DNA from 4 places in the Streptomyces sp. NPDC004629 genome. Region 4 is predicted to be linked to each of the others. Evidence: riboswitches for the same ligand, from Rfam matches in the RefSeq annotation. Region 4 holds a riboswitch; each other region holds the start of a gene.
What was found. A riboswitch is a leader RNA that binds a small molecule or an ion and turns the genes downstream of it on or off. The one in region 4 is predicted to bind S-adenosylmethionine.
Positions count from the first base shown of each region.

Region 1: linked by a shared signal. The riboswitch ahead of thrC (threonine synthase) and the one ahead of ACFYTE_RS03620 (amino acid ABC transporter permease) in region 4 are both predicted to bind S-adenosylmethionine.
Region 2: linked by a shared signal. The riboswitch ahead of ACFYTE_RS26655 (aminotransferase class V-fold PLP-dependent enzyme) and the one ahead of ACFYTE_RS03620 (amino acid ABC transporter permease) in region 4 are both predicted to bind S-adenosylmethionine.
Region 3: linked by a shared signal. The riboswitch ahead of ACFYTE_RS15515 (ABC transporter substrate-binding protein) and the one ahead of ACFYTE_RS03620 (amino acid ABC transporter permease) in region 4 are both predicted to bind S-adenosylmethionine.

Region 1 is NZ_JBIALO010000014.1:141,382-148,626, reverse strand. Features, by position in the region: gene groL (chaperonin GroEL) at 1-557, opposite strand, end outside; gene ACFYTE_RS22750 (cold-shock protein) at 912-1,115, opposite strand; gene ACFYTE_RS22745 (MoaD/ThiS family protein) at 1,549-1,824, opposite strand; gene thrC (threonine synthase) at 1,821-3,104, opposite strand; SAM riboswitch class I at 3,123-3,287, opposite strand; gene ACFYTE_RS22735 (glucosyl-3-phosphoglycerate synthase) at 3,446-4,390, shown strand; gene ACFYTE_RS22730 (trehalose-6-phosphate synthase) at 4,763-6,169, shown strand; gene otsB (trehalose-phosphatase) at 6,148-7,023, opposite strand; gene ACFYTE_RS22720 (DUF3263 domain-containing protein) at 7,072-7,245, opposite strand, start outside.
Region 2 is NZ_JBIALO010000018.1:173,441-180,653, reverse strand. Features, by position in the region: gene ACFYTE_RS26655 (aminotransferase class V-fold PLP-dependent enzyme) at 1-1,018, opposite strand, end outside; SAM riboswitch class IV at 1,211-1,327, opposite strand; gene trpD (anthranilate phosphoribosyltransferase) at 1,416-2,480, opposite strand; gene ACFYTE_RS26645 (cytochrome bc complex cytochrome b subunit) at 2,609-4,246, opposite strand; gene ACFYTE_RS26640 (Rieske 2Fe-2S domain-containing protein) at 4,243-5,292, opposite strand; gene ACFYTE_RS26635 (c-type cytochrome) at 5,289-6,101, opposite strand; gene ACFYTE_RS26630 (heme-copper oxidase subunit III) at 6,177-6,797, opposite strand; gene ACFYTE_RS26625 (hypothetical protein) at 6,943-7,213, shown strand, end outside.
Region 3 is NZ_JBIALO010000009.1:69,171-76,415, reverse strand. Features, by position in the region: gene ACFYTE_RS15530 (dipeptide ABC transporter ATP-binding protein) at 1-1,323, opposite strand, end outside; gene ACFYTE_RS15525 (ABC transporter permease) at 1,320-2,255, opposite strand; gene ACFYTE_RS15520 (ABC transporter permease) at 2,252-3,211, opposite strand; gene ACFYTE_RS15515 (ABC transporter substrate-binding protein) at 3,215-4,834, opposite strand; SAM riboswitch class IV at 5,197-5,310, opposite strand; gene ACFYTE_RS15510 (MFS transporter) at 5,724-7,109, shown strand.
Region 4 is NZ_JBIALO010000002.1:142,008-149,252, forward strand. Features, by position in the region: gene ACFYTE_RS03585 (helix-turn-helix domain-containing protein) at 1-150, shown strand, start outside; gene ACFYTE_RS03590 (ATP-binding protein) at 341-505, shown strand; gene ACFYTE_RS03595 (hypothetical protein) at 502-738, shown strand; gene ACFYTE_RS03600 (alpha/beta fold hydrolase) at 994-1,956, shown strand; gene ACFYTE_RS03605 (hypothetical protein) at 2,023-2,859, opposite strand; gene ACFYTE_RS03610 (putative leader peptide) at 3,205-3,324, shown strand; gene ACFYTE_RS03615 (glutathione S-transferase C-terminal domain-containing protein) at 3,422-4,312, shown strand; SAM riboswitch class IV at 4,390-4,499, shown strand; gene ACFYTE_RS03620 (amino acid ABC transporter permease) at 4,885-5,865, shown strand; gene ACFYTE_RS03625 (amino acid ABC transporter ATP-binding protein) at 5,862-6,650, shown strand; gene ACFYTE_RS03630 (ABC transporter substrate-binding protein) at 6,727-7,245, shown strand, end outside.

The DNA of each region.
Region 1 (7,245 bases), on a different contig from region 4:
TCAAGCTCAAGGCCGAAGGTCTGCGACTCCTCGACGGTGATGACGCCTTCCTTGCCGACCTTGTCCATGGCCTCGGCGATCAGCTCGCCGATCTGGGTGTCGGCGGCGGAGATGGAGGCCGTGGAGGCGATCTGCTCCTTGGTCTCGACGTCCTTCGCCTGCTCCAGCAGGGCGGCGGAGACGGCCTCGACGGCCTTCTCGATACCGCGCTTCAGGGCCATCGGGTTGGCGCCGGCGGCGACGTTGCGCAGGCCCTCCTTGACCAGGGCCTGGGCGAGGACGGTCGCGGTGGTCGTACCGTCACCGGCGACGTCGTCGGTCTTCTTGGCGACTTCCTTGACCAGCTCGGCGCCGATCTTCTCGTACGGGTCCTCCAGCTCGATCTCCTTGGCGATGGACACACCATCGTTGGTGATCGTGGGGGCGCCCCACTTCTTCTCAAGGACGACGTTGCGGCCCTTGGGGCCGAGGGTGACCTTGACGGCGTCGGCGAGCTGGTTCATACCGCGCTCAAGGCCGCGCCGCGCCTCCTCGTCGAACGCGATGATCTTGGCCATGTGAAGTGGTCCCTCCAGGACTGGGGGTGATTCCTTCGGACCGCGCCCGCGCCCGCGACGGACGGCTCACCGGCCTTGTGGTTCCTTGCCCCACCCGGCCTGCGGGCCTCACCGACCCGGTCCTTCATTGTCACTCTCACCTTCAGAGTGCTAACGCCAATGATTAGCACTCGACCCACCCGAGTGCAAGATGCGGCCGTGCCGCGGGTCCGTCGCGGGGGGTGCGGCCGGGTGGTGACGACGGGGCGCGCGCCCCCGGCACGACGGCCCGGACACCGCGGTACGGGCCCTGCGGCATGGGCACGGCGAAGGGCCCGCACCCCGGGGGGTGCGGGCCCTTCGCGTTGAGAATGTTCAGGCGGTGAGGCGAACCATGTCGGCCTGCGGGCCCTTCTGACCCTGCGAGATCTCGAACTCGACCCGCTGGCCCTCTTCCAGGGTGCGGTAGCCGTCCATCTGAATCGCGCTGTAGTGGACGAAGACGTCCGCACCACCGTCGACCGCGATGAAGCCGTACCCCTTCTCCGCGTTGAACCACTTGACGGTGCCCTGAGCCATGCCTAACTCCCCTATTACTGGCCCTTGCACAGATCCACACTTCGCGGACCCGGGTCAGACCTCACCCCCCAAGGTTGGGGGCGTGCGCCGGAACGCGTCGACCGCGGCTGAATGTATCTGTCCAACTGCCGTCTGCAACAGGTCAGTCGGACGAGAAATCTGGACGTACTCGGTCGGGAATCTGCCGAGAATTCGGCAGAATTCAGGGCAAGTCGGGCCCTATAAAAGGAATAAAAGCCGCGAAGAACGCATGGACTTTGGCGACTTCTTGGCGGCTGCGCGGATTGAATCCGGGGCTTCCGACCCGGGGGCCGGGAACGCGTTCCCCAACTCTACCGCGCTCAACCCCACTGAATGGCCCCCTCCGCTTCTCTCACGGAGGGGGCCATCTGATGAACAGCCGGTAACCGAAGTTACCGAGGGTAAGGGACCGTCAGCCGCCGGCCACCGCCGGGATGATGGACACGCCCGCACCGTCCGGCGTCGCCGTCTGCAGGCCCTGCTCGAAGCGGACGTCGTCGTCGTTGACGTACACGTTCACGAAGCGGCGCAGCTTGCCCTGGTCGTCCAGGACGCGTGCGGAGATGCCGGTGTGGTTCTTCTCCAGGTCGGCGATCACCTCTGCGAGGTTCGCGCCCTCGGCGCTCACCTCCGACAGGCCACCCGTGTAGGTACGCAGGATGGTGGGGATGCGAACGGTCACGCTCATGCGAGGCCAGCCTCTCGGAAGGAGTCCAGGTTCGGGCGGATGGTGGCGGTCAGGCCGGTGCCGGCCACCGCGTCGAGGGTCTTGAGGCCGTCGCCGGTGTTGAGGACGACCGTGGTGAGCGCCGGGTCGAGGACACCCTGCTCGATGAGCTTCTTCGTCACACCCACGGTGACACCGCCGGCCGTCTCCGCGAAGATGCCCTCGGTGCGCGCCAGCAGCTTGATCGCGTCGACGACCTGCTCGTCCGTCACGTCCTCCACCGCACCGCCCGTACGGCGCGCGATGTCCAGTACGTACGGCCCGTCGGCCGGGTTGCCGATCGCCAGGGACTTGGCGATCGTGTTCGGCTTCTGCGGGCGGACCACGTCGTGACCGGCCTTGAACGCGGTGGACACCGGCGAGCAGCCCTCGGCCTGCGCGCCGAAGATCTTGTACGGCCGGTCCTCGACCAGACCCAGCGCGATCAGCTCCCGCAGCCCCTTGTCGATCTTGGTGAGCTGGGAGCCGGAGGCGATCGGCACGACGAGCTGGTCGGGCAGCCGCCAGCCGAGCTGCTCGCAGATCTCGTACGCCAGGGTCTTGGAGCCCTCCGCGTAGTACGGGCGCAGGTTGACGTTGACGAAGCCCCAGCCCTCGCCCGCCGGGTCGCCGATCAGCTCGGAGCAGAAGCGGTTCACGTCGTCGTAGTTGCCCTCGATGCCGACGAGGTCACCGCCGTAGATCGCGGCCATGACGATCTTGCCCTGCTCCAGGTCGTACGGGATGAACACACAGGAGCGCAGGCCGGCCCGGGCCGCCGCGGCGCCGACGGCCCCGGCGAGGTTGCCGGTCGAGGAGCAGGACAGGGTCGTGAAGCCGAAGGCGCGCGCCGCCTCCAGCGCCTGGGCGACCACCCGGTCCTTGAAGGAGTGCGTCGGGTTGCCGGAGTCGTCCTTCACATACAGGCCGCCGGTGACGCCGAGTTCGCGGGCCAGGTTGTCGGCCTGGACCAGCTTGGTCCAGCCCGGGTTCAGGTTGGGCTTTTCGGCCACGTCCGCGGGGACGGGCAGCAGCGGCGCATAGCGCCAGATGTTCGCGGGACCCGCCTCGATCGTCCGGCGCAGCTCCTCGGTGTCGTACACCGAGAAGTCGTACGCGATCTCCAGCGGGCCGAAACACTCCTCGCAGGCGAACACCGGGCCGAGCGGCACCCGGTGACCGCACTCGCGGCAGCTGAGGGCCGCGGCGGTACCGAGGTCCACCGACTGGTTCGTGGTGCTTGCAACGGTCTGCACAGCCATGTGAGGCGAGGCCCTTTCTCCTCATCTTCCTCACGACGCATCTCGCCGTGAGACGGATTTGGCACCTTCCCTAGCCGGGAGCCTCGCGGAAACGATCGGCTTGCGCAGCGATCAGTACGAGTACCGGCTGGAGGGTTGCCGGGGCTTCATCGGGCCGTATCCCTCTGCCCCTCTGGATGAGCTGTATGCGGTTGTGAACGCCGAAGACCCCCGACATGCGATGGTCATCCGCGTTGTTCAAGACTGTAACCGACGGCCTGGACAGTTGAGATAGTCGTCCGAACCGCGAGATGGATCACACAGGCACCAGGTGTGATCACGACAGTGAGGAGCAGCTGACTGTGCTGGAAGAAGTCGAGCGCTGGCTGGCCACCCGCTCCTGGTCCGTGACCGACCGGCCGCTGCACAAGATCCTCGCCGCGAAGCAGCGTACGGGCCAGTCGGTCTCCGTCGTGCTGCCCGCGCTCAACGAGGAGGAGACGGTCGGCGACATCGTCGCCGTCATCCGGCACGACCTCATGCGGCAGGCGCCGCTGGTCGACGAGATCGTCGTCGTCGACTCGGGGTCCACCGACCGCACCTCCGAGGTGGCCGCCGCGGCGGGCGCCCGGGTGGTGCACCGCGACGCCATCCTGCCGCGGCTGCCCACCGCGCCCGGCAAGGGCGAGGTCCTGTGGCGCTCGCTGCTCGTCACCGGCGGGGACATCGTCTGCTTCGTCGACGCGGACCTGCGGGAGTTCTCCTCCGACTTCGTCACCGGGATCGTCGGGCCGCTGCTCACCGAACCGGACGTCGACCTGGTCAAGGCCATGTACGACCGCCCGCTGGCCGGCGCGGCCGGCCAGGGCGGCCGGGTCACCGAGCTGATGGCCCGACCGCTGCTCAACCTGCACTGGCCGCAGCTGGCCGGTTTCGTGCAGCCGCTCGGCGGCGAGTACGCGGCCCGCCGTTCACTGCTGGAGCGGCTGCCGTTCCCCGTCGGATACGGCGTCGAACTGGGCATGCTGGTCGACGCCCTGCACCTGGTGGGCCTTGACGCCCTCGCCCAGGTCGACGTCGGTGTGCGCAAGCACCGGCACCAGGACGGGCAGGCGCTGGGCCGGATGGCCGCCGCGATCTACCGCACCGCGCAGCTGCGGCTGGCCCGCGGGCACCTCGTGCGGCCCTCCCTCACCCAGTTCGAGCGGGGCACGGACGGCTTCGAGCCGCGCACCTACCCGGTGGACACGGAGGAACGGCCGCCCATGCTGCAGATCACGGAATACGCCACCCGCCAAGTGGCCTGACCCCACAACACACAGCCCCCAAAAACAGGACACGGCCCGAAATACGGCGCGGGCCGGCGCAAGGCACGCGGGCCGAACCGGGGCGCAAGTCGGGACAGGGCGCGGGCTGAAACACAACGCGAGCCGGGACAGGCGTGAGCCGAGGCAAGGCACGGCCTGAAACCGGACACAGGCCGGGGCAAGCGTGGGCCGAGGCAAGGCACGAGCCGAAACGCGGCGCGAGCCGAAGCACGGCACGGTCCGAGGCAAGGCACGAGCCAAAACGCGGCGCGAACCGAAACGCGGTGGGAGGTGGGCGTGGGTTGTGGGGGGCGGGGTGTGGGGAGTGGGTCGTACGTTTGAGGGTTTGTGGGTCGGGCTAGGTTGAGGCGTATGGCTTCCACGCACGGTGCTGCCCAGGTACTGGTCGCGTCCAACCGCGGCCCGGTCTCCTACTCCGTCCAGGAGGACGGCTCGCTGGTCGCCCGGCGGGGCGGCGGCGGGCTGGTCTCCGGGCTCTCGGCGATCGGCCCCGACGCGGACGCGCTGTGGGTGTGCTCGGCGCTGTCCGACAGCGACCGCCAGGCGGTGCGCCGCGGGGTCGGCGAGCCCGGCGTACGGATGCTGGACATCCCGGCCGACGTGTACGCCGACGCCTACAACGGCATCGCCAACTCGGTGCTGTGGTTCGTGCACCACATGCTCTACCAGACCCCGCTGGAGCCGGTCTTCGACGCGGAGTTCCGCCGCCAGTGGGCGTCGTACCGGACCTACAACCGGGCGTTCGCCGAGGCGCTGGCCGAGGAGGCGGCCGAGGGCGCGGCGGTCGTCGTACAGGACTACCACCTGGCGCTGGCCCCCCGGATGCTCCGGCAGCTCCGCCCCGACCTGCGCATCGGCCACTTCTCGCACACCCCGTGGGCGCCGCCGGACTACTTCCGGCTGCTGCCCGACGACATCGCGGCCGAACTGCTCGGCGGCATCCTGGGCGCGGACCGCGCGGCGTTCCTCACCCGGCGCTGGGCGGACGCCTTCACCGACTGCTGCCACCTGGTCCTCGGGCCCGGCATCCCGGCCGGCACCCGCATCGGCGTGCACGGTCTGGGCGCCGACGCGGACTTCCTGCGCGCGCGTGCGCACGAGCCGGACGTGGCCGAACGGATGACGGCGCTGCGCACGGAGATCGGCGCGGACCGCAAGGCGATCGTGCGGGTGGACCGCACCGAGCTGTCCAAGAACATCGTGCGCGGGCTGCTGGCGTACCGGCAGCTGCTGGCGGACCGCCCCGAGTGGCGCGAGCGGGTCGTGCACGTCGCCTTCGCCTACCCCTCCCGCCAGGACCTGGCCGTGTACCGGGAGTACACCGCCGAGGTGCGGCGCGTCGCGGAGGAGATCAACGCGCGGTACGGGACGCCGGGTTGGACGCCGGTGCTGCTGCACGTCGAGGACGACTTCGCCCGCTCACTGGCCGCCTACCGGCTGGCCGACGTGGCCCTGGTGAACCCCATCAGGGACGGCATGAACCTGGTCGCCAAGGAGGTGCCGGTCGTCTCCGACCAGGGCTGCGCGCTGGTGCTGTCCCGGGAGGCCGGGGCGTACGAGGAACTGGGCGAGGACGCGATCACCGTCAACCCGTACGACATCGGTGGCACGGCGAACGCCCTGCACCGGGCGCTCACCCTGCCGGACGACGAGCGGGCGGAGCGGACCAAGCGGCTGGCCGCCGCGGCCACGGCGCTGCCGCCGGCCCAGTGGTTCCTGGACCAGCTGCACGCCCTTCAGGCCGGCCGTTCCAGCTGATCGGCGAGCGCCCGCAGCAGCCGCACCACCCCGGCCGGGCCGTCCACGACCAGGTCGGCGCGCGCGGCGAGTTCGGTCACCTCGCTGCTGCCGCTGCACACCAGCAGTCCGGGCACGCCGTCGGAGCGGAGCTTGTCGACGGCCGCGAAGGCGGGGAGGTCACCGAGGTCGTCGCCGCCGTACACGACGGACTCGGCGCCGATCTCCCGGACGTACTCCAGCAGGGCGACGCCCTTGTCCATGCCGGGCGGGCGCAGTTCGAGGACCAGGCGGCCGGGCTCGACGATCAGGCCGTGCCGGGTGGCCAGCTCGGCGAGGGGACCGCGCAGCGCCTCGAACGCGGCCTGCGGATCCTCGGCGCGGCGGGTGTGCACGGCCACGGCCCGCCCCTTCTCCTCGATCCAGGTGCCCCGCCAGGCACCGATCCGGTCGAGGAAGCCGGGCAGTTCGGCGCGGACGGCGGCGACGCCGGGGTGCGGGGCCGGGGCGCTGACGGTGCCGCTGACCGCGTCCCAGCGTTCGGCGCCGTAGTGGCCGAGGACGACCAGGTGCTCCAGGCCGGGTACGCCCGCGAAGCCGCCGTAGCGGACCGCCACGCCGGCCGGGCGTCCGGTGACCACCGCGATCGAGGCCACCTTCGGGGCGAGGGCGGCGAGCGCGGGTACGGCGTCCGGGTGTGCGCGTGCCTGCTCGGGGTCGGCGACGATCGGTGCGAGCGTGCCGTCGAAGTCGAGGCCGATCACCGCGGTGCGGGGCCGTGCGATCAGCGCGGCGAGCCCGTCCCGCCCGGCCTGTGTCACGGGCGTCGGAAGCGCGTCCTGGGGCTCGGTCGAGTCCGTCATATGGGTGCCCATGACCCGACCCTATCCACGCGGTCCACCCCGCACGCCTGGCAGCGCGGGTCAGCGCCCGGTGCGGCGGGTCTCGCGGGTCCTGCGCAGGCGGTTGACCGTCACCGGGTCGTGGGCCAGTGCGCGCTCGTCGTCCAGCAGGGCGTTCAGGAGCTGGTAGTAGCGGACCGGGGCCAGGCCCAGCTCCTCGCGTATCGCGCGCTCCTTGGCGCCGGGGCCGGGAAA
Region 2 (7,213 bases), on a different contig from region 4:
CGTCGTCGCCGAAGAGGGAGAGGACCCGGACCTCGGGGACCTCGGCCAGGCCCGCACGGACCTTCTCGATCAGGTGCCGCTCGCGGGCGACCAGGGTGTCGAAGCCGGCCTCCGTGAGGGCCTTGCAGGCGGAGGCGACGGCGTAGGCGCCGATCACGTTCGGCGAGCCGGCCTCATGGCGGGCAGCCGTCTCGTGCCACTCCACGGCCACGCTCCCGTCCGCCCGCCGGGTGACCGTACGGCTCGCCCCACCGCCCGCGAGGTACGGCTCGGCGGCGCGCAGCCAGTCGGCGCGTCCGGCGAGCACGCCGGTCCCGAACGGCGCGTACAGCTTGTGTCCGGAGAAGGCGACCCAGTCGACGTCGAGATCCCGTACCGACACCGGGTGGTGCGGGGCGAGCTGGGCGGCGTCGAGGACGATCCGGGCGCCGTGCGCATGCGCGGCGGCGGCCAGCTCGCGCACCGGCCACAGCTCACCGGTGACGTTGGAGGCGCCGGTGACGCAGACCAGGGCCGGGCCGTGCCCGTCGCGGCCGGCCAGCGCCGCGTCGAGGGTCGCGACCGCCTGCGCCGGGGTGCGCGGTGCGTCGAGGTAGCTGACCTGGGCGTCCTTCCAGGGCAGCAGTGAGGCGTGGTGCTCGGTCTCGAAGACGAAGACCTGACAGTCGGCCGGGAGCACGGCCGCCAGCAGGTTGAGCGAGTCGGTGGTGGAGCGGGTGAAGATCAGCTGGTCGTCGGGGCGGCAGTCCAGGAACTCGGCGATGGTCGCGCGGGCGTTCTCGAACAGGTCGGTGGACAGCTGCGAGAGGTAGCCGGCGCCGCGGTGCACGCTGCCGTAGTAGGGGGCGTAGGCGGCCACGTCGTCCCAGACACGCTGGAGGGCGGGGGCGCTGGCCGCGTAGTCGAGGGCGGCGTAGGTGACCTCGCCGCCGGTGACGAGCGGCACGGTGACATCACGGCCGAGGACGGGCAGCGGGGCGCGGACGGACTGGGCGGAGGCAGCGGTGGAGACGGACATGGCACAACTCCCGTGAAAGCAGGCGGAATTCACCACGCGAGGAGACACCTGCGGCATCGGGCAGGGCTCGACGTGGGGAGGAAAAAGGGGTATGCGGAGGCGGGGCTCTGCGGCCCTATCGCATTCGCTTGCTCACGAGAGGCTCCCTCGACGACCAGGACCCCTGGGCTTGTCACTCAGCAGAGTGCGAGGGGTCCGCGCTTGCCGCAGACCTCGCTGCCTACGGCCTGGTCTTCACCCGGGGCACCCCGCCACGGACGGAGGGTTGCCGGACAGTCGGCCGGGGCCGAATGACTGTCGCTCATGACCTGATGGACATCCTGCCACACGATCATCGATGCGCAAGGCGCGGTCCGGATCCTGGACCACGCCCTGCGTCACATCGCCGTACGGGGCTTCACGCGTGGCTGGCGGCGGCCCAGCGTGCGAGCGTCCGGCGGGCCGCGCCGGAGTCGATCGCCTCGGCGGCCTTCGCCATGCTGGCCCGGATCTGCTCGGCCAGCGGCCCGCTCCCCGGTTCCAGGGCGACCAGGGCCGCCGCCGAGTTCAGCAGCACGGCGTCCCGCACCGGGCCCGTCTCGCCGTCCAGCAGCCGCCGGGCCACCCCGGCGTTGTAGGCGGGGTCGGCGCCGCGCAGCGCCGCCACGGGGACCAGGTCGAGGCCGACCTCGCGCGGGTCGAAGACATCCTCGGTGACCTTGCCGTCGCGCACCACCCAGACCCGGGAGGTGGCGGTGGTCGTCAGCTCGTCCAGGCCGTCGTCCCCGCGGAAGACCAGCGCGGACGAGCCGCGTTCGGCCAGCACCCCGGCGATGAGCCCCGCCATCCGGGTGTCGAAGCAGCCGATCGCGGAGGCGGTGACCCGGGCCGGATTGGTCAGCGGGCCGAGGAGGTTGAACGAGGTCGGAATCCCGAGGTCCCGCCGGACGGCGCCGACGAACCGCATCGAGGGGTGGAAGGTGGCCGCGAAACAGAAGGTGATCCCGGCCTCCTCGACCACCCGCGCCACCCGTTCCGGCGTCAGATCCAGGTTGATGCCGAGCTGTTCGAGCACGTCGGAGGATCCGCTCGCCGAGGAGGAGGCCCGGTTGCCGTGCTTGACGACCTTCGCGCCGGTCCCCGCGAGCACGATGGCGGACATCGTGGAGATGTTGACCGTCTTGGCCCGGTCGCCGCCCGTGCCGACGATGTCGACGGCCGGACCGGGGATGTGCAGCGGCTTGGCGTGCTGGTACATCGCCTCGACCAGGCCGGTGATCTCCTCGACCGTCTCCCCCTTGGCCCGCAGCGCCACCAGAAAGCCGGCGACCTGGGCGTCCGCGGCCTCGCCGGACATGATGCGGTCCATGGCCCAGGCCGTGTCACCGGCGCTCAGGTCCTGGCCGCCGAGCAGCGTGCTCAGCAGGTCGGGCCAGGAACGGCCCGCCGCGGTGTCGCCTCCAGCGGGGGTCACAGCGCTCATCAGCCGCTCCGGTCGTCGGTCGTCGTCAGGTACGGATCGGCTCCACCCTATCCATCCGGCGGATACCCGAGGGGCCCCGTCCGAACACCGGACGGGGCCCCTCGCGCGTGGCGTGGCGTGCGCAGCGATCAGTGGTGGCCGTGGCCGCTCGTGATCTCCTTGTACTCCTCGACGGTGGGCTTCGGGATCTGGGCGTCCTCGCCGTAGTAGGCGTCGCTGAGCTTGGCGCGCAGCTTCTCGGCCCCCTTCACCTTCCGCTCGACACCGTTCTCGTCGACCGTCGGACCGACCTCGGCCGGCTCGTACTGGTGGTGGGCCGTGAGGGTGTGCAGCTGCTCCTGGGTGAGCGGCTCGTGGACCTCGATGAACTCACCGTGCGGCAGGCGCTTGATGATGCCGGTCTCGCGGCCGTGCAGCACCTTGTCGCGGTCGCGGCGCTGCAGGCCGAGGCAGATCCGCTTGGTGGCGATGAACGCGATGACCGGTCCGACGAAGAAGAAGATCCGGACGAACCAGGTGACGGCGTTGATCGACAGGTGCAGATGCGTGGCCCACAGGTCGTTGCCACCGCCGACCAGCGTGATCATGTAGACGGTGATCCAGGCGACACCGAACGCGGTCCGGGTCGGGGCGTTGCGCGGGCGGTCCAGGATGTGGTGCTCGCGCTTGTCGCCGGTGATCCAGGACTCGATGAACGGGTAGACCGCGATCGCCGCCAGGACCAGCGGGAAGACGACCAGCGGGATGAAGACGCCCAGGACGAGCGTGTGACCCCAGAGGTTGATCTCCCAGCCCGGCATGAAGCGGATCAGACCCTCGGCGAAGCCCATGTACCAGTCGGGCTGGGCGCCGGTGGACACCTGGTCCGCACGGTAGGGGCCGATGGCCCAGATCGGGTTGATCTGCGCGACGGCCGCGATGGCCGCGATGACACCGAAGACCAGGAAGAAGAAGCCTCCGGCCTTGGCCATGTAGACCGGCAGCAGCGGCATGCCGACGACGTTCTTCTCGGTCTTCCCGGGGCCCGCGAACTGCGTGTGCTTGTGGTAGAAGACCAGGATCAGGTGGCCCACCACCAGGCCGAGCATGATGCCCGGCAGCAGCAGGATGTGGACCGAGTAGAACCGGGCCACGAAGTCGTGGCCGGGGAACTCGCCGCCGAAGAGGAAGAACGACAGGTACGTGCCGACGATCGGCACGGACAGGATCGCGCCCTCCATGAAGCGGACACCGGTGCCGGAGAGCAGGTCGTCCGGGAGCGAGTAACCGGTGAAACCGGTGAACATGCCGAGGACGAACAGCAGGAAGCCGAACAGCCAGTTGATCTCACGCGGCTTGCGGAACGCACCGGTGAAGAACACGCGCATCATGTGCACGAACATGCCGGCGAGGAAGATCAGCGCCGCCCAGTGGTGGATCTGCCGGACCAGCAGACCACCGCGCACGTCGAAGGAGATGTGCAGGGTCGAGCTGAACGCCTCGGACATCAGCTGGCCCTGCAGCGGGACGTACGAGCCGTGGTACTCCACCTCGTTCATCGACGGGTGGAAGAACAGCGTCAGATACACACCCGTGAGGATGATGATGATGAAGCTGTACAGGCAGACCTCGCCCAACATGAACGACCAGTGGTCGGGGAAGATCTTGCGCATGTTGGCCTTGGCCAGGGAGTAGATCCCGAGCCGGCCGTCGGCCCAGTCGGCGACGCGCTCGCCGGCCGGTGCCTTCCCGCGAGAGCGGGACTCTTGGTTCGATGCAGTGCTCATCCGCGCTCCCAGAAAGCAGGACCGACGGGCTCCGCGAAGTCGCCGAGCGCCTGGAGGTAGCCCTCGTCGCTCACGCCGATGCGCAGCTGCGGCAGGGCGTGACCGGCGGGGCCGAAGATCACTCGGGCACCGTCGGAGAGGTCGAAGGTGGACTGGTGGCACGGGCAGAGCACGTGGTGCGTCTGCTGCTCGTACAGCGAGATCGGGCAGCCGACGTGGGTGCAGATCTTCGAGTAGGCCACGATGCCCTCGTGCGACCACTCAAGCTCGCGCTTGTCCTTGATGTTGTCCGGCTGGATCCGGACGATCATCAGGGCCGCCTTGGCGATCTCGTTCTGGAAGTTCTCGTCGTGCTCCTCCAGGCCCTCGGGCTTGGCGAAGGTCAGCGAGCCGACGGCGACGTCCGAGGGACGCAGCGGCTCGTTGGTGTTCATGTTGACGAGCAGCGTGCCGTTCTTCCACATCGTGTGGCGCAGCTTGCTCTCGGGCAGCGGGCCGAGGTCGCGCAGCAGCACGACGCCGGAGAGCGGCACCAGGGTGAGCGCGCCGAACATCGTGTTGCGGATCAGCTTGCGGCGGCCGAGCGCGGACTCCTTGGCGCCCTGCTTGAAGTCCTCGTGCACCTTGGCACGGACCTCGGGGGACGCCTCGATCGCGTGCCGCTCGTCGGCGATCTCCGCGTCGGACATCAGGGTGCGGGCCCAGTGGACCGCGCCCGCGCCGATGCAGAACAGCGCCGCGCCGAGCGTCATGCCGAGCGCGAAGTTGAGCGCGCTGATGTGACCGATCGGGAAGACGAAGATCGACTTGTCGTGCGGGATCGCCACGTACGCGGCGATGAAGCCGACGGTGGCCAGCATCGACACCGTGAACAGCAGGGCGACGACCCGCTCGGACCGCTTGGCGGCCCGCTCGTCGATGTCCTGGATACGGTGCTCGTGCGGCGGCAGCCCCGGGTCGGCGAACGGATCCTTCTCGTCCGCGACGCTCAGCGCGCCGGCCTGCTCGGCGGGCAGGTTCTCTTCTGGAATGTCTTGGCTACTCATGACCTCTTGGCCTTTGCGGTCCGAGCGGCGACCCAGACGGCGACCGCGACCAGTGCGCCCAGTCCGAAGATCCACGCGAACAGACCCTCGCTGACCGGTCCGAGACCGCCCAGAGACAGGCCACCGGGGTTCTCGGTGTCACTGCTGTTGACCGCGTCCAGGTACGCGATGATGTCCTTCTTGTTCTTCTCCGACAGCGTGGTGTCGGGGAAGGAGGGCATGTTCTGCGGGCCGGTCTGCATGGCCTCGTAGATGTGCTTCGGGTCGACGCCTTCGAGGTTCGGCGCGAACTTGCCCTTGGTCAGCGCACCGCCCTTGCCGGTGAAGTTGTGGCACTGCGCGCAGTTGGTGCGGAACAGATCACCGCCCTTGGCGATGTCCGCGCCCTCCGGGCCGTACTGCGCCTTCGTCGGCACCTCAGGACCGGCGCCCAGCGAGGCGATGTAGGCCGCGAGCTGGTCGATCTGGGCCTGCGTGTAGATGTTCTTCTTGCTCGGGACCTGGGCGCCCTGGGAGGTCGCGGCCGGCATCCGGCCGGTGCCCACCTGGAAGTCCACGGCCGCGGCGCCCACACCCACGAGGCTCGGCCCGTCGGAGGAGCCCTGGCCACCGGTGCCGTGGCAGCTGGCGCAGCCGACCGAGTAGAGCTTCTTGCCCTCCTCGATGGTCAGGGACTGGGCGGTCGTGTCGGCCTGCGCCTTGCTCGCGGGCGCGAACGCGGCGTACAGCCCCCCGGTGGCCGCCAGCGCGAAGAGTAGGACGACGACCGCCGCCAGCGGATGGCGTCGTCGTGCGGAGAGCTTTTTCACGGATTACCCCGGTGTCAGGATCTTCTGCGTCGATGCTTCTGTGGTGGATCGGTGGCCGTCGTCCGGCGCGCCGATTTACTTGATCAAGTAGATCGTGGCGAAGAGGCCGATCCAGACGACATCGACGAAGTGCCAGTAGTAGGACACGACGATGGCGGCGGTCGCCTGCTCGTGCGTGAACCTCTTCGCCGCATAGGTGCGGCCGAGGACCAGCAGGAAGGCGATGAGCCCGCCCGTCACGTGCAGGCCGTGGAAGCCGGTGGTCAGGTAGAACACGGAACCGTACGGGTCGGAGGACAGCGAGATGCCGTCCTTCTTCACCAGCTCCGTGTACTCGTAGATCTGACCGCCGATGAAGATCGCGCCCATGATGAAGGTGACGATGAACCAGCCGCGGAGCTTCTTCACGTCACCGCGCTCGGCGGCGAACACGCCGAGCTGGCAGGTGAGCGAGGAAAGCACCAGGATCGTGGTGTTCGTCGCCGAGAAGGGCACGTTGAGCGCGTGCGCCATCGACTTCCAGTGGGTCGGTCCCGTCACCGATCGCAGGGTGAAGTACATCGCGAAGAGGGCCGCGAAGAACATCAGCTCGGAACTCAGCCAGATGATGGTTCCGACGCTGGTGAGGTTCGGCCGGTTGACCGACGGGTGCGCGTGCCCGGTTTCTACTGTCGTTGCTGTCGCCACGCCCGACATTATGTCGGTCGCTTATCCCGCCCTCACTCCCGGGGGTGCCGTTCGGAGTGTCCGCCCCTGTCATACCGGTGTTGACATGGTGTTCATGGGAGTAGCATCCGGCCCAACGGCCTTGCCCGCACGACGCCGACGTCTCGGAGGAACAATGCAGCCGACCGCCACGGTGCTGGTCTACAGCGACGACTCCACCACCCGCGAGCAGGTACGGATGGCCACCGGCCGGCGGCCGGCCCCCGATGTGCCCCTGGTCGAGTTCGTGGAGTGCGCGACCCCGGCCGCCGTCCTGCGTGAGTTGGACCGCGGCGGGATCGACGTCTGCGTGCTGGACGGTGAGGCCGTGCCGATGGGTGGCATGGGGGTCTGCCGGCAGATCAAGGACGAGGTGTTCCACTGCCCGCCGGTGCTGTTGCTGATGG
Region 3 (7,245 bases), on a different contig from region 4:
CGACAGCTCGGCCGGGCGGCGCTCCAGGGTCGAGGCGGGCAGGGCGACCCGGTCGAGGAGTTCGCGGGCGCGGGCGAGCCGGGACGCGCCGTCGCCGACCTTGAAGGCCCGCAGCGGCTCGGTGATCACATCGCCGATGCAGAAGCGCGGGTCGAGCGAGGCGTACGGGTTCTGGTAGACCAGTTGGGCGCGGCGGCGCAGCTGTCTGGCCCCGGCGCCCTTGACGGTGGTGATGTCGGTGCCGTCGAACAGCACCTGTCCTGAGGTCACGTCGGCGAGGCGGAGCATCAGGCGGGCGGTGGTGGACTTGCCCGAGCCCGATTCCCCGACCAGGGCGAGGGTCTGCCCGCGCCGCACGGTGAGGCTGACGCCGTCGACCGCGCGCAGGGTCCGCGCCCCGCCCCCGGCGCGCGGCAGCCTGAACTCTTTGACCAAGTCGCGTGTTTCGACCAGCGGGGCGGCATCGGCGGTCGCGGCGGAGGCCGGGGTACGGGGCCGGGCCGTGGTCATGCTGGGGGCGCCGGCCAGCAGCCGCCGGGTGTAGGCGTGCCGGGGGCCGGTCAGGACGGCGCGGGTCTCGCCCGCCTCGACGACCTTGCCCTGCTCCATGACCACCAGGCGCTGGGCCCGGTCGGCCGCCACCCCGAGGTCATGGGTCACCAGCAGGATCGCGGTGCCCGACTCCTCGGTGAGGCGCTGGAGATGGTCGAGGATGACGCGCTGAACGGTGACGTCGAGCGCGCTGGTCGGTTCGTCGGCGATGATCAGCCGGGGCCGCGCGGCGATGGCGACGGCGATCAGGGCCCGTTGCCGCATGCCCCCGGACAGTTCGTGCGGGTACTGCCGGGCCCGGACGGCCGCGTCGGGCAGCCCGGCCCGGTCCAGCACGTCGACCGCCTCGGCGGCGGCCGAGCGGCGGGTCGCGAGACCGTGGATGCGCAGGACCTCGGCGACCTGTTCACCGATCCGCTTGACCGGGTTGAGCGAGACCGTCGGGTCCTGCGGGACCAGCCCGATCTGCGCGCCGCGCACGGTGCGCAGCTCCGCCTCCGACAGCGCGGTGAGGTCGTGCCGGCCGAAGCGGACGGTGCCCGCCTCGACGGTGCCGTTCGCCGCCAGGAGCCGGGTGACGGCGTGCGCGGTGGTGCTCTTGCCGGAGCCGGACTCGCCGACCACGGCGGTCACCTGCCCGGGCCATACGTCGAGGTCCACGCCTCGCACGGCCGGTACCGTACCGCCCCTGGTGCGGTACGACACGGACAGGCCGCGAATCTCCAGCAGTGGTGTGGTCACGTCCTCACCGTTCTCGTGTTCGTCGGTCATCGCTGCCGGGACCATTCGCCGTCCAGCGCCCGTGCGATGCGGTTGGTCGCCAGCACGGTCGCGGCGATCGCCAGACCGGGCAGCGCGGTCAGCCACCAGGCGTTGGCCAGGTAGTTGCGGCCGTCGGAGATCAACGTCCCCCATTCCGGGGCGGGCGGCGGCGCGCCGTAGCCGAGGAAGCTCAGCGCCGACACGGCCAGGATCGAGGAGCCGAAGTCCAGCGTGGCCAGGACGATCACCGGTCCTGCGGCGTTGGGCAGGACGTGCCGGCCCAGCACCGAGTACCAGCGGGCCCCGCAGGAGCGGGACGCCTCGACGAACACCGCCTGCCGCACCCGCAGGACCTCGGCGCGCGCCACCCGGGCGAAAGAGGCGACGCTCGCGATGCCGACCGCCACCGCCACCTTCACCGTCCCGTAGCCGAGCGCGGTGACGAGGGCCAGCGACAGGAACAGCGCGGGGATGGACAGCAGGACGTCGACGAAGCGCATCAGCACGTCGTCCACCCAGCGGCCCACGAACCCGGCGACCACCCCGAGCAGACCGCCGACCACGAACGCGACCAGGACCGCGATCAGCGTGGCCTTGAGGGACAGCTGGGCGCCGTGCACCACCCGGGAGAACACATCGCGTCCCAGTTCGTCCGTGCCGAACCAGTGACTGCCGCTCGGGCCGCTGAAGTTCTGCGACGGCACCCCCTTCAACGGGTCCTGCGAGGTGAACAGGTCCGGCCAGAACGAGGCCAGCACCACCAGGACCAGGACGGCGGCCGACAGCAGCAGCCCGGGGCGGCGCAGCAGGAACCGCAGCCCCCGCCGCACATCGCCGCGGCGGCCCGGTGGCGCAGGGGATGCCGACCGGACCGGCCGGGCGAGGCCGACCTCGGCCGGGTCGGCCGGATTGGCCGGGCCATCGACAAGGCTCTGACTCATGCGAAGTTCGCCCTCCTGTCCGAGGCCACCACGATCCGCGGATCCAGCAGCGGATAGACGAGGTCGACGACCAGATTCGTCGCCACGAAGATCAACGCCCCGAACACGACCACCCCTTGGACCAGCGGGATGTCCTGGGCGGTGACCGCCGCCGCGGTCACCCGGCCCAGGCCGTCACGGGAGAACACCGTCTCGACGACCACCGAACCCGCGATCAGCTGCCCGACCAGCAGGCCCACCACCGTGAGCGCGGGCAGCGACGCGTTGCGCAGCGCGTGCCGCAGATGGACCCGCCACCGGCCGGCGCCCTTGGCGCGGGCGGTCTCCACATAGGCCTGGTCCAGCGCGGTCAGCAGGCTCTTGGCCAGCACCTGGGCGATCTGCGCGCCGGTCGGCACCGCCAGCGTCAGCGCCGGCAGGACCAGGCCCCGCACCCCGTCGTTGCCGAACGCCGGGAACCAGTGCAGCCGGAAGGAGAAGGCCTCGACCAGCAGCAGCCCCACCCAGAACGTCGGGACCGACACCCCGAGCGGTGGCAACGACAGCAGCAACTGCCGCAGCCACCGCTTTTCGGTGTACGTCGCCACCACCGCGAGACCGCCGCCGAGCAGCACCGCGAGCAGCAGCGCGGCACCGGTCAACTGGAGTGTCTGCGGCAGCGCGTCGGCCAGGGTGGAGGTCACCGGGCGGCCCGTGGAGACCGCATCGCCGAAGTCCCCGCGCAGCGCCCGGCCGAGATGGTCGGCGTACTGCGCGAGCACCGGCTTGTCGAAGCCGTACTCGTGCCGCAGCGCGGCGAGTTGGGCGGGATCGACCTGCCCCGAGTCCATCCCGGCGCCGGCCATCGCGGTGACCGGGTCGCCGGGCAGATAGTCCAGCACCAGGAACGACACCGTGTAGGCCGCCCACAGGACGCCGACGGCCTGCGCCAGCCGTTTGATCACATAGCGGCGCATGCGCTAGCCGATCCAGGTGTCGTGCAGCTGGATCCGGCTGCCCGAGTCGAAGGCGAGGTCGTGCACCTTCGTCGACACGCCCAGCTGGGTCTGGAGCTCCACCACCGGCACGTAGTACGCGTTGCGCACGAGGAGTTTCTGCGCCTCGTCCACCAGTTGCCCGCGCTTCGCGGGGACCGTGGTCGCGGCCTGTGCGGACAGCGCCGTGTCCAGCGAACCGGGCGGCAGATGGTAGACGTTGGCCAGCCGGGTGGAGAAGGAGTTGCGCAGGATGTCCGGGTCGGAGCGGGTGACATTCCCCCACACCACGTCGAAGTCACCGGACTGCAGCGTCGTGGCGAACTGGCTGACCTGGAGCTGTTTGAGCACCACGTCGATCCCGACGGCCTTCAGCTGCTGCTGGACCAGTTCCAGCGCGGGCTGGTTGGTGGCCGCGTTGGGGAACCAGGTGATGGTCAGGCTCAGCTTCTTGCCGTCCTTGGTGCGGACCCCGTCACTGCCGGGCCGCCAACCGGCCGCGTCCAGCAGGGACTTCGCTCTTGCGGCGTCGAGGGCGAGATCCGCGGCGAGATTCGTGTAGTCGGGCGTGGTGTGCGCCAGAACGCTGGTCGCCGGCCGGGTACCGGTCGGGAACACGGTGTCGGCGATCTGCTGCCGGTCGACGGCGAACTGGATCGCCCGGCGCACCTTCGCGTCCTTCAGGAGGGGCCGCGCGTTGTTGAGCCCCAGGCCGAACACCAGGCCGGGGTTGGCCCGGCGCTGGAGGGCGACCTGGCCGCCCTTGAGCGCGGCCTCGTTGGCCTTTCCGACGCTGCTGACCGCGTCCACCTGCCCGGACTGGAGGCTGCCGGCCCTGACGCCCGCCTCGGGCACGACCTTGAACACCAGGGTGTCCAGATAGGCCTCGTCCTTCTTGGACCACAGCGAGGAACCCCAGGCGTACCCGGTGCGTCGGGCCAGAGTGATCGACTGGTTCTGCACATACCGCTTCAGCACGAACGGCCCGGACCCGATCACGCCGTCGCTGCACTTGTGCTGCGGTGTCTTCCTGACGCTCGCCGACGACTCGATGCCCAGCGAGTGGGTCGACGTCGCCTGGAGGAACTGGGCGTTGGGCTCCTTGAACGTCACCTTGACGGTGAGCGGATCGACCACGGTGGTGCTCCTGACGCCGCTGAGATAGCCCTGGGCGAGGGTTCCCAGAGCGCCGAGCTTCGGCACCGCGTCGAAGTTGTCCTTGACCACCTGCGCGGTCAGCTTGGACCCGTCGCTGAAGGTGACACCCGACCGCAGACGGAAGGTGAACGTCGTCGCGTCGGAGTTGATGTCCCAGCTCTTGGCCAGCCACGGCACGATCTTGCCGGTCCTTGGGTCCTGGTCGGTCAGGGAATCCACGACCTGGCGCACGGAGTAGATGGTGTCGTTGCTGCCGACCTGCTGCGGATCCACGCAGCCGGCGTCGGAACCCACCGCGAAGGTCAGGGTGCCGCCGGACTTCGGCCGGCCGCTTCCGCTGCCGGAACCGTCGCCGCCCGACCCGCAGGCGGTCAGCAGCACACTGGTGGTCAGAAGGGCGGCCAGGGGAGCCCGTCGGGAGAGTCTGAAATCCGGAAATGCTGTCACGGAGGGGGTTCTCCTACTCGTGTCACCAGGCACGGGGTGCCGTACGAGGCACGGCCGCGCATGGGCGTGCGGCCCCGGCCGGATCGACACCGGCAGCGGGGGAGCGCTGTACAGACAGGGGTCAGGGGGACGACACCGGGAGCCGGTGGCGAGGGGAAGGCACGGGGAAGCCGGGGCCGGCGACGGACGTCAGCCGGCGGCAGGCGAGCGCGTCAGGCCTGACACAGGCAGCTGGTCGAGCGCTTCAGATCGATGTGGCGTCGGCGTGCGAGCCGGGAGAACGCCGTGGCGTCGGCGAACGAGGCAACCGGGTCACCACTGTGCCGCATGCCGGTCCTCCCCGTCTCCTGCCCCGGTCCCGGGGCACGCGCTTGCGGGAATCATCGGTGATTCCGCCGGGCTTTCACCTGGAGCACCCCACCGCGCGGGAGGGTTGCCGGTCAGCGAGCCAGGGCTTGACGCTGACACTCAATGCCGGTCGCGATGCTACGGAGCGCTCTTGTCGTACGTCAATGCCGGGACCCGACGTCCTGTTCGAGAAGCGGGGGCCGTCTCATGTGCCGGGACGCGTGGTGGACGCTCCTGCGACGGTGTGCTTTGATCCGGCCATGGAGACCGCAGGTCAGGCACGCACCCTGCTGCTCGACCCGTTCTGGGCGGGCCGCCGCGCCGACCAGTTCGACCAGACCTGTCGCTGACCGCTCGCTGCCCTTCAGCCCGTTCTCCGCACGCGCTGCGCCCTCGTGGAGATCCGGACCGGCGTCACCGACCGCCGTCGCGGCGAGCCCGCCGTGCGTCCCTTCTCCCGCCCGCCCCGGCCGAGCCGCGGCCCGTGACGCGACGCGTCCGCCGGACGCAGCACCGTGGCCGACCCATCGGAAAGAGACGCATGGCCGTCACCGACACCGCCCCGGCAGGGGTGTTCGCCGCACTGCGCGTCCGTGACTACCGGATCTACTGGAGCACGGGTCTGGTGTCCAACATCGGCAGCGCCATGCAGGGCGTCGCGCTGGACTGGTTCGTCCTGACGCTCACCCACAGCGGGACCGCGCTCGGCTGGGTCGTGGGCCTTCAGTTCGCCCCGGTGCTGATGTTCGGCCTGTGGGGCGGGGTGATGGCCGACCGCTACGACCGGCGGACCCTGCTGCTGTGGACGCAAGGCCTGTACGCGGTGCAGGCGCTGCTGCTGACGGTGATCGTGCTCTCCGGGCATGCTCCGCTGTGGCTGCTGTACGTCCTGTCCTTCGCGCTGGGCTGCGTGTTCACGGTGGAGAACCCCGCACGCCTGTCCTTCGTCAGCGAACTGGTCGGCCGGGCGCTGATCCCGAAGGCGGCAGGCCTGAACATCCTGTCCCTGAACGCCGCGCGCCTGATCGGCCCGGCGATCGCCGGTGTGCTCATCGGGGCGATCGGCACGGGGTGGGTGTTCGCGCTCAACGCCGTGTCCTTCACCGTCGTCCTCGCGGGGCTGCTGGCGATCCGGCCACGTGCGCGGGAGACGCCGGGCCCGTCCCGGCCCCCGTGGACGGGGGCCGGGGCCGAGGGGCTGCGCTATGTGGCGGCCCGGCCCGAACTCGTCGGTGTGTTCACCGTCTTCGGCCTGGCCGCGACCTTCGCGGTGAACTTCCCGACCACACTGACCCTGTTCGCCGGGCGGGTCTTCGATGTCGGCTCCCTGGGGCTCGGCTTCATGAACACGGCGCTGGCCGTCGGCACGGTCGCCGGAACGGTGGTCGCGACGCGCGGGGTCACACCCCGGGTGCGGACCGTCGTCGTCGGCGCGCTGCTGTTCGGCGGGTTCGAGGCACTGGCGGCGCTCATGCCCACGTATCCCGCCTTCCTCGCCCTGCTGCTGCCCACCGGCTTCACGCTGATGACGCTCAACACGGCCGTCAGCGCCTTCGTCCAGTCGGAGGTCAGCGACGCCATGCGCGGCAGGGTGATGTCGGTCTACACGGTGATCTCCATGGGCGGCAGCCCGGTCGGCGGCCCCGTCATCGGCTGGATCTCCCAGCACGCCGGGGTGCGTTGGGGGCTGGCCGTCGGCGCCGTGACGGCCGTCGTGTCCGCCGTCGCCGTGGCGCTGTGGCTGACCCGCGGGTCGCCCTCGCGGCGACTCGCACGGGCCGCGCCGTCGCAGCGCCTGTCCACCGCGCCGTGCCGTGTGGGTGCGGCGTCGAGTGGGTTTCATGCCAGCGAGGGGTGTCCTTTTAAAGGGCGCGGCGAGGCGGCGTGCCCGGACCCGGGGCGTCGGCACACCGGTGAACGGCACTGAACCGTATGGGAGTTGAGGCCGAAGGGAGACAGGGCAGAGCCGGCGGACCGGCCATGGTGCAGGTGCTGCTCACCAGGGAGCGCTGCGTCGACCTCGTTCGCGTGTCCAGCGCACAGTGTTGACCCTGCCGCCCACT
Region 4 (7,245 bases):
GTGAAGACCTTGGAGTCACTGCGCCGGGTGGCGCCGACGTGGATGCAGCACCACACGTTGGCCGTGGCCATTGTGCGTGACCTCTGGGCGCTTCCCAACCACCCGCCAGGGCTCCGGCCGTTGGCGGAGTTCCTGGGTATCAGCGAATAGCGTGGCGAAAGTGGGACGTTGCACCCCTGTCAGCGTCCTCGGCATGTCGCTTACATGAGCGGACAGTGCCCCGGCGGCCGTGCGACCGGCCCCGGGGCTCGGCCGATCTGAGGAAGCAGACCCACCTGCCGCAACCTGCAACGCGGGCACGCCCGACCGCCCTGGCGCGGCGCGGGTGCGCATCGGCGTCTTGGACTTCTCGAAGGCGCTTCCGGTGCGCAAGAACCCCGACACCGCAGACGAGAGTGGCCGCGGCCTCGCGCTTGTCGAGGAACTGGCCGTGAGATGGGGAACGGATCCGCTGCCGTGGGGCAAGCAGGTGTGGGCCGAACTGCACGGGAAGGAACGAGGATGAGCACGCGAGCAGTGATCCGGCAGGGGACGTGGACCCTGCAGCCCGACCGGGAGCCCGACGCCGAGCCGACGGCGTACGCGATGGAGTGCGCGGTGTGCGGGGAGTCCTCGGATGTATCCGAGGGCTTCGCGGACGGGCACTCTTGGGTTGTGAAGCACTGCGCCACGAACCCGTCGCACCACACCTTCCGGGAGCGCATCACGCGCCCGTGGCGTACATGGCAGCACGTGTGAGCTGACCGCCTGCCGTCGCCGCGAAGCCGCCGGCAGAACATCACTGAGCCGGGGCTGGTCGTCTCACATCCCGAAGCCCGCTGGGCGCTGCTGTCCGCTGACCTGGCGACATGGCGTGTCTCACGTGCGAGGGGCGTCGCACTGTGACGTAGCCGACTTCGGTAAGTCGATTTATTGATTTAGATTCCAGCAGCGCGTATGAGTTACGAGCACGTTAACCGGCGCCGAGGGGCTTCGCCCTGGAAAGGAGCCACTGTGGCAAGCATCCCCCCGCAGCGTGGCGGGTCCACGCGGTTGCGTGGGATCCAGGAGCCCGTCCCACGGCAGTACCGGTTCGTGCACGGCCACCGCTGGGCCTTCCGCATGGCGGGCAGCGGCCCGGCCGTACTGCTGATCCATGGCATCGGTGACTCGTCCGACACCTGGGCCGAGCTGATTCCCGAGCTGGCCCGGCACCACACGGTCATCGCCCCGGACCTGCTGGGCCACGGTTCCTCCGACAAGCCACGCGGCGACTACTCGGTCCCCGCGTACGCCAACGGCATGCGGGACCTGCTGGGAGTGCTGGACATCGACAGGGTGACGCTGGTCGGGCACTCCCTCGGCGGCGGTGTGGCCATGCAGTTCGCGTACCAGTTCCCGGGCCGGACCGAGCGGCTGGCGCTGGTGAGCACCGGCGGGGTGGGCCGCGGTGTCACCCCGGCGTTGCGCCTGGCCTCGCTGCCCGGGGCCCATCTTGGCCTGGCCCTGTTGCGGCTTCCGACGGTACGGGCGCAGACCGCCGTCGTGGTCCGGCTGCTGCGACTGCTCGACACCGGGCTCGGCGTGGACGCGCCGGATCTGTTGCGGGTGGTGGACGCGCTGCCCGACTCGGCCTCCCGCGATGCGTTCATCCGCACGCTGCGCGCGGTGGTGGACTGGCGTGGTCAGGTGGTGTCCATGCTCGACCGCTGCTACCTCACCGCCGGCATGCCGACCCTGCTGGTCTGGGGCTCGCGCGACCAGGTGGTGCCCGCCGGGCACGCCGCCGTGGCGCACGCGGCGATGCCCGGCAGCCGTCTGGAGATCTTCGAGGGCTCGGGGCACTTTCCGTTCCGCGCCGATCCGCACCGTTTTCTGGCGGTGCTGGAGAACTTCATCGCCACGACGCAGCCGGTCAGCGGAACCGTGGAGGAATGGCGGGAGCGGCTGCGCTCCGAGGGGCGCCAGGCGTATTGATCACGAGCGTTCGGCGAGCCGGTCCCGGCCGGCGGGCGCCGCGAGGCACCTGCGCGTACGGCGCCGTCAGTCGAACTCGCTGGGGTGCGGCGCCGGGGTCTTTCCGGCGAGGACGTCCCTCAGCCGCTGCGCACCCGCCCGTACGGCCGCCTCGGTGCTTGTGCGATCGGCGCCCGAGAGACCGCCGTTGACGACGGTGGCCCCGGAGGCGACCACCCGGAGCGCGGCGACGTCCGTGGTGAGCGTGGTCGGCTGCCCGTCGGCGGTGCCCTTCACCGTCACCGTGACACCCGCCCGGTCGTCGCCGGCGGTGGGCAGTGGGGCCGACACCACCTGGACGGTCCGCTTGCCGCCGTCCGAGCCGGTCGCGGTGAACTGGCCGCACTTCTGCGGCAGGCTCCGGAGCCAGTCCAGGGACTTCTTCACCGAAGCCTCGCCGTAGTCGCCGACCTGGTACAGCAGTCGGGCCCGCGGATCGGTGAACCCGGTGAGCGCCGAGGCGCCGGGCGCACGGCCCAGCAGGCTGTCGGAGTACAGGCCGTCGAGGAGCCGCTGGCAGTCGGCCGCGCCGGCCTTGCCCCTGAGGAACGCGGCGACGTCGACCTTGCCCAGCAGCAGCTTGTCCCGCCAGGAGGCGGCGTCGTTCACCTGCGTCCAGTCGTCCTCAAGGTCGGCCGCGGTGATCAGCGCGGCCTTCGCGCCCGCCCTGGTGAGCGCGGGGGTGGCGGACGGGCTCGGGGAGCGACCGGGATCGGCCGCGGCATCCGGGGGCCGCTCGGCGGCGGGGGAGGCGGACACCGTGTCGGAGGCCCCGTCGGCGTCCGAGCAGGCGCCCGCGGCCAGCAGTGACCCGGCGGCCAGGGCCGAGGCGAGGACACGCGCGGGACGGTACGGACGGTTCATCGGGGTTGCCTCCTCGCAACGCGGTACGTCCCTCCACGCCACCACCGAGCGGTCCGACCGACCAGCGTGACCGGACCGTTCGGGTGAACCGGCGCGACGACCACGCCCGGCGTCGCGGCGCGCCGTGCCGGGACGGCCAGGACCGCCTCGGCGGCGTACCCCGCGCACTCCTCGGTGTTCGGCGCCGTCGGGCCGGTGCGGAACACGACCGGCAAACGGGCGTGTCACGCCCTCTTCAGGTGCCGCACGGCGGGGCGGTGTCCCAGGGGTGGACGCCCTCTTGACGTGCCTGTGGGCGCGGAACGACACTCCAGGAGGGAATCCTAGTGAAAAGGTAGGGAAAAGATGGGGCGCCGTGGGACGAGCACCGGCCGTGGCCGCCGTGCGCCGTCGCTGCCCCTGCTGACCTCCCGCCGGCACATCGACCTGCTGCGGGTCTGCAGCGCGATCAGCCTTCGGGGCTGACCGTCCCGCGCTCCCGGCCGACCGGGGCCCCTCGCACGCACCGACCGCCGACGCTTCAGCCGCGCACACCCGCGCGCGCTCGCACCCGGGGAGACGCATGTCCACGTCCAGCACGCCGCTCGCCGCCGTCCCGTCCGCCCAGCGTCCCGCCCGCTTCCGGGGCAGGATCGGCCGGGACGCGCGCAGCGGCCACTACGCCGTGCCGCGCCGCTACCGGCTCCATCTCACGACCGCCTGTCCCGACGGCCTGCGGATAGCCGTGGGCCACAGCTTCCTCGCCCTCGACGACATCTGTCCGGTCACCTTCCTCGACGCCGTCCCCGACTGTCCCGGCGGCGGCCACTCGGCGCTGCGCCCGCTGTACGAGGCGAGCGCGCACCGCTACCCCGGACCCGCGCTCGCGCCGGTGCTCAGCGACGACTGGTCGGGGCGGATCGTCAGCACCCACGCCCCCGACATCCTGCGCGACCTCGACCGCTGCTTCGGCGACGGGCGCGACCGGCTCTACCCGTGCGGCACCGAGGCGGGGATCGAGGAGATCGAGCGGCTGTGCGCGCAGGGCATCGAGGAGGCCGCGCAGCGGGCGGGCCGGGCCGGCGCGGACGCGGCCGAGCGGGCCGCGGCGCTCGACGTCCTGCTCGGCACCCTGGCCGGACTGGAACGGCGGCTCGCCGGGCGGGAGTTCCTCGTGGGCGACGAACTCACCGCCGCCGACGTCGAGTTGTGGGTCGCCCTGGTGCAACTCGACACCGTGCACCGCCACCACCTCGACGCCGCCGCAGTGCACCGCGTGGCCGGTCATCCGGCGCTGTGGGAGCACGCCCGGCGCCTGGCTGCCCGGCCCGCCTTCGGTGCGCACCTCGACCTGGACGGCATCGCCCACCGTCATCACGCCCGCTGCGCGGGCCTGGAGGCGGCCGGCTCGGCCGTGCAGATCCTGGACTGGGCGCGGCACGCGGCCGGCGCCCCCGGTTCCCGGCGCGGTTGAGCGGCACAGGGGCCGGTCCATTCAGCGGACGGGCGTTGACATACGTCCGCCCAACTGCCTTACTTACCGCTCTGAACGGTCATGAGTGTCAGCGACAAGCCCTGGCTCGCTGGCCGGCAACCCTCGCGCCGCGGTGGGGTGCCCCAGGTGACGACCGGACCGGATGACGCTTCGGTAAGCGCGAGGGCCCCGCAGGGGCCGGAAATGCGAGTGACGCGAGTGACGGACATGTACGCAGCCGACGGGACGGCCGCCGGCCGCACCCGAAGCTGCGTACATCCGTACGCGGGTCTGCTCGTCGCCGACCGGGCGGTCGACCTGCTCCGCGTGAACAGCGCACTGTGTACCGCTTCGGGCTCTGCCCGTCGCCGGGGCTGACGCCACTTCCGGCCCCCGCGTTCCCGACGCACACCGACCGAGCGGTGTGCCGCTGCCCGCCCCTCCCCGGTCCCCGTGCCCCTCCCGTGCGCCGCGCCATGGCGCCGCCGGCTCAACGCCGTCGGCGTAGCGCCGTCGCAGCCACACGGGTCGCGCCGCGGCCCCGGGGTGCCCCGACCCCGCCGGAGCCCGCCATGACCGAACCCCCGGGCGGCGCCGTGTCCCTCACCGCGCCGCCGCCAGCAGACACACCGTCAAAATCCCTGACTGCCCAGCGAGTTGTGCCGCTGCGCCGTCCTGGCCGATGGATCGTCACGGCCGTCGTGCTGGTGGTCGTGGCACAGATCGCGCACGGACTGGCCACGAATCCCTTCTACCAGTGGGACCGTTTCCGCTACTGGTTCCTGCGCCCCACCATCCTCGACGGCCTGCTCATCACCCTCGAAGTGACCGCGCTCAGCGCCGTGCTGGGCCTGCTCGGCGGCATCCTGCTGGCCCTCGGCCGGCTCTCCGGAAGCCCCGTACTGCGCGCCGTCAGCTGGACGTACACCTGGCTGTTCCGGTCCGTGCCGCTCATCGTCGTACTGATCTTCCTCTACAACTTCTCGGCCCTGTACCGGACGGTGAGCCTCGGCGTCCCCTTCGGTCCCGCCTTCGTCACCTTCGACGAGTCGAGAGTGGCCACCGACATGGTGGTCGCCGTGGTCGGGCTCGGCCTCAACGAGGCGGCGTACGCCTCGGAGGTGGTCCGCGGCGGCATCCTCTCCGTAGACCAGGGTCAGCACGAGGCCGCCGCCGCGCTCGGCCTGCCGAAGCGCTACCAGTTCATCCGGATCGTGTTCCCGCAGGCCCTCAGGTCCATCACCCCGAACTACGTCAACCAGCTCATCGGCCTGATCAAGAGCACGTCCCTGGTGTTCTACGTGTCGCTGCTCGACCTGTTCGGCTCGGTGCAGACCATGGGCAGCACCTACCCCGGTGACATCGTGCCGCTGCTGCTGGTCGCGACCGTCTGGTACCTGATTCTCACCAGCGTCGTGTCCGTCGCCCAGTTCTACGTCGAGCGGTACTTCGCCCGGGGCGCCACCCGCACCCTGCCGCCGACGCCCTGGCAGCGCGCCCGCTCCGGCCTCGCCGCGCTGCGCACCCGACTGCGCCGGGAGGCCGCCGTATGACCGCCGTCACGCCCGCCGAACAGGCCCCCGTCGCCCTGGAGGTGCACAACGTGCACAAGTGGTACGGCGCCCACCGCGTCCTCGACGGCATCGACCTGACCGTGCGCCCCGGCGAGGTCACCGTCGTCATCGGCCCGTCCGGGTCCGGCAAGTCCACGCTGCTGCGGGTGATCAACCACCTGGAGCGGCCCGAGATCGGACACGTCAGCGTCGGCGGTGAACCGATCGGGGTCAGACGCAGCGGCAAACGGCTGAAGGAACTGAGCGAGCGGGCCATCCTCGCCCAGCGCAGCCGGATCGGCTTCGTCTTCCAGAACTTCAATCTGTTCCCGCACCTGACGGCGCTCGACAACGTCGCCGCCGCCCCGGTGGCCACCGGGCGGCTCACCCGGCCCGCGGCCCAGGAACTCGCCCGCGACCTGCTCGCCCGGGTCGGACTCGGCGACCGGACGGGCGCCTATCCGCGGCAGCTGTCCGGCGGCCAGCAGCAGCGCGTCGCGATCGCCCGCGCCCTCGCGCTGCGCCCCGGCATCATCCTGTTCGACGAACCGACCTCGGCGCTCGACCCGGAACTCGTCGGCGAGGTGCTCTCCGTCATCAAGGACCTCGCGACCAGCGGCACCACGCTCGTCATCGTCACCCACGAGATCGGATTCGCCCGCGAGGTCGCCGACCGGATCGTCTTCATCGACGGCGGACGGATCGTCGAACAGGGCCCGCCCGCCGATGTGCTCGACCATCCCCGGCACGAGCGGACCAGGGACTTCCTCAGCAAGGTCCTGTGACCACCGGCCCGTTCGCACCCTCCCGCTCCCTCGCAGCCACTCACACCCAGCTCACCCCCAGCGACGAAGGACAACCATGCCCAGCCAGCTCTCCAGACGCCGTCTGATCCGCGGCATCACCGCGGTCGCCGCCGCAGCCACCCTCGCCACCGGCCTCACCGCCTGCGGGGGCGACAGCGATGCCGCCACCACCACCGACACCGCGGGCACGGTCACGGTGGGCCGGGTGTCCAACGGCGCCGCCACACAGACCGAACTCAAGGTCGCGGAGGTGAAGTCGATCAGCGCCGAACTGCCCGCATCCGTCCGCGACAGCGGCACCCTGAAGATCGTCATCGGCGCCCTGCCCGACGGCTTCCCGCCGCTCGCGTACGTCGGCTCGGACCAGAAGACCCTCACCGGCGCCGAACCCGACCTCGCCCGCCTGGTCGCCGCCGTGCTCGGTCTGAAACCGGAGGTCTCCAACGCCACCTGGGAGAACATGTTCGTCGGCATCGACAGCGGCCGGGCCGACATCGGCTTCTCCAACATCACCGACACCGAGGAACGCAAGAAGAAGTACGACTTCGCCTCCTACCGCAAGGACAACCTCGGC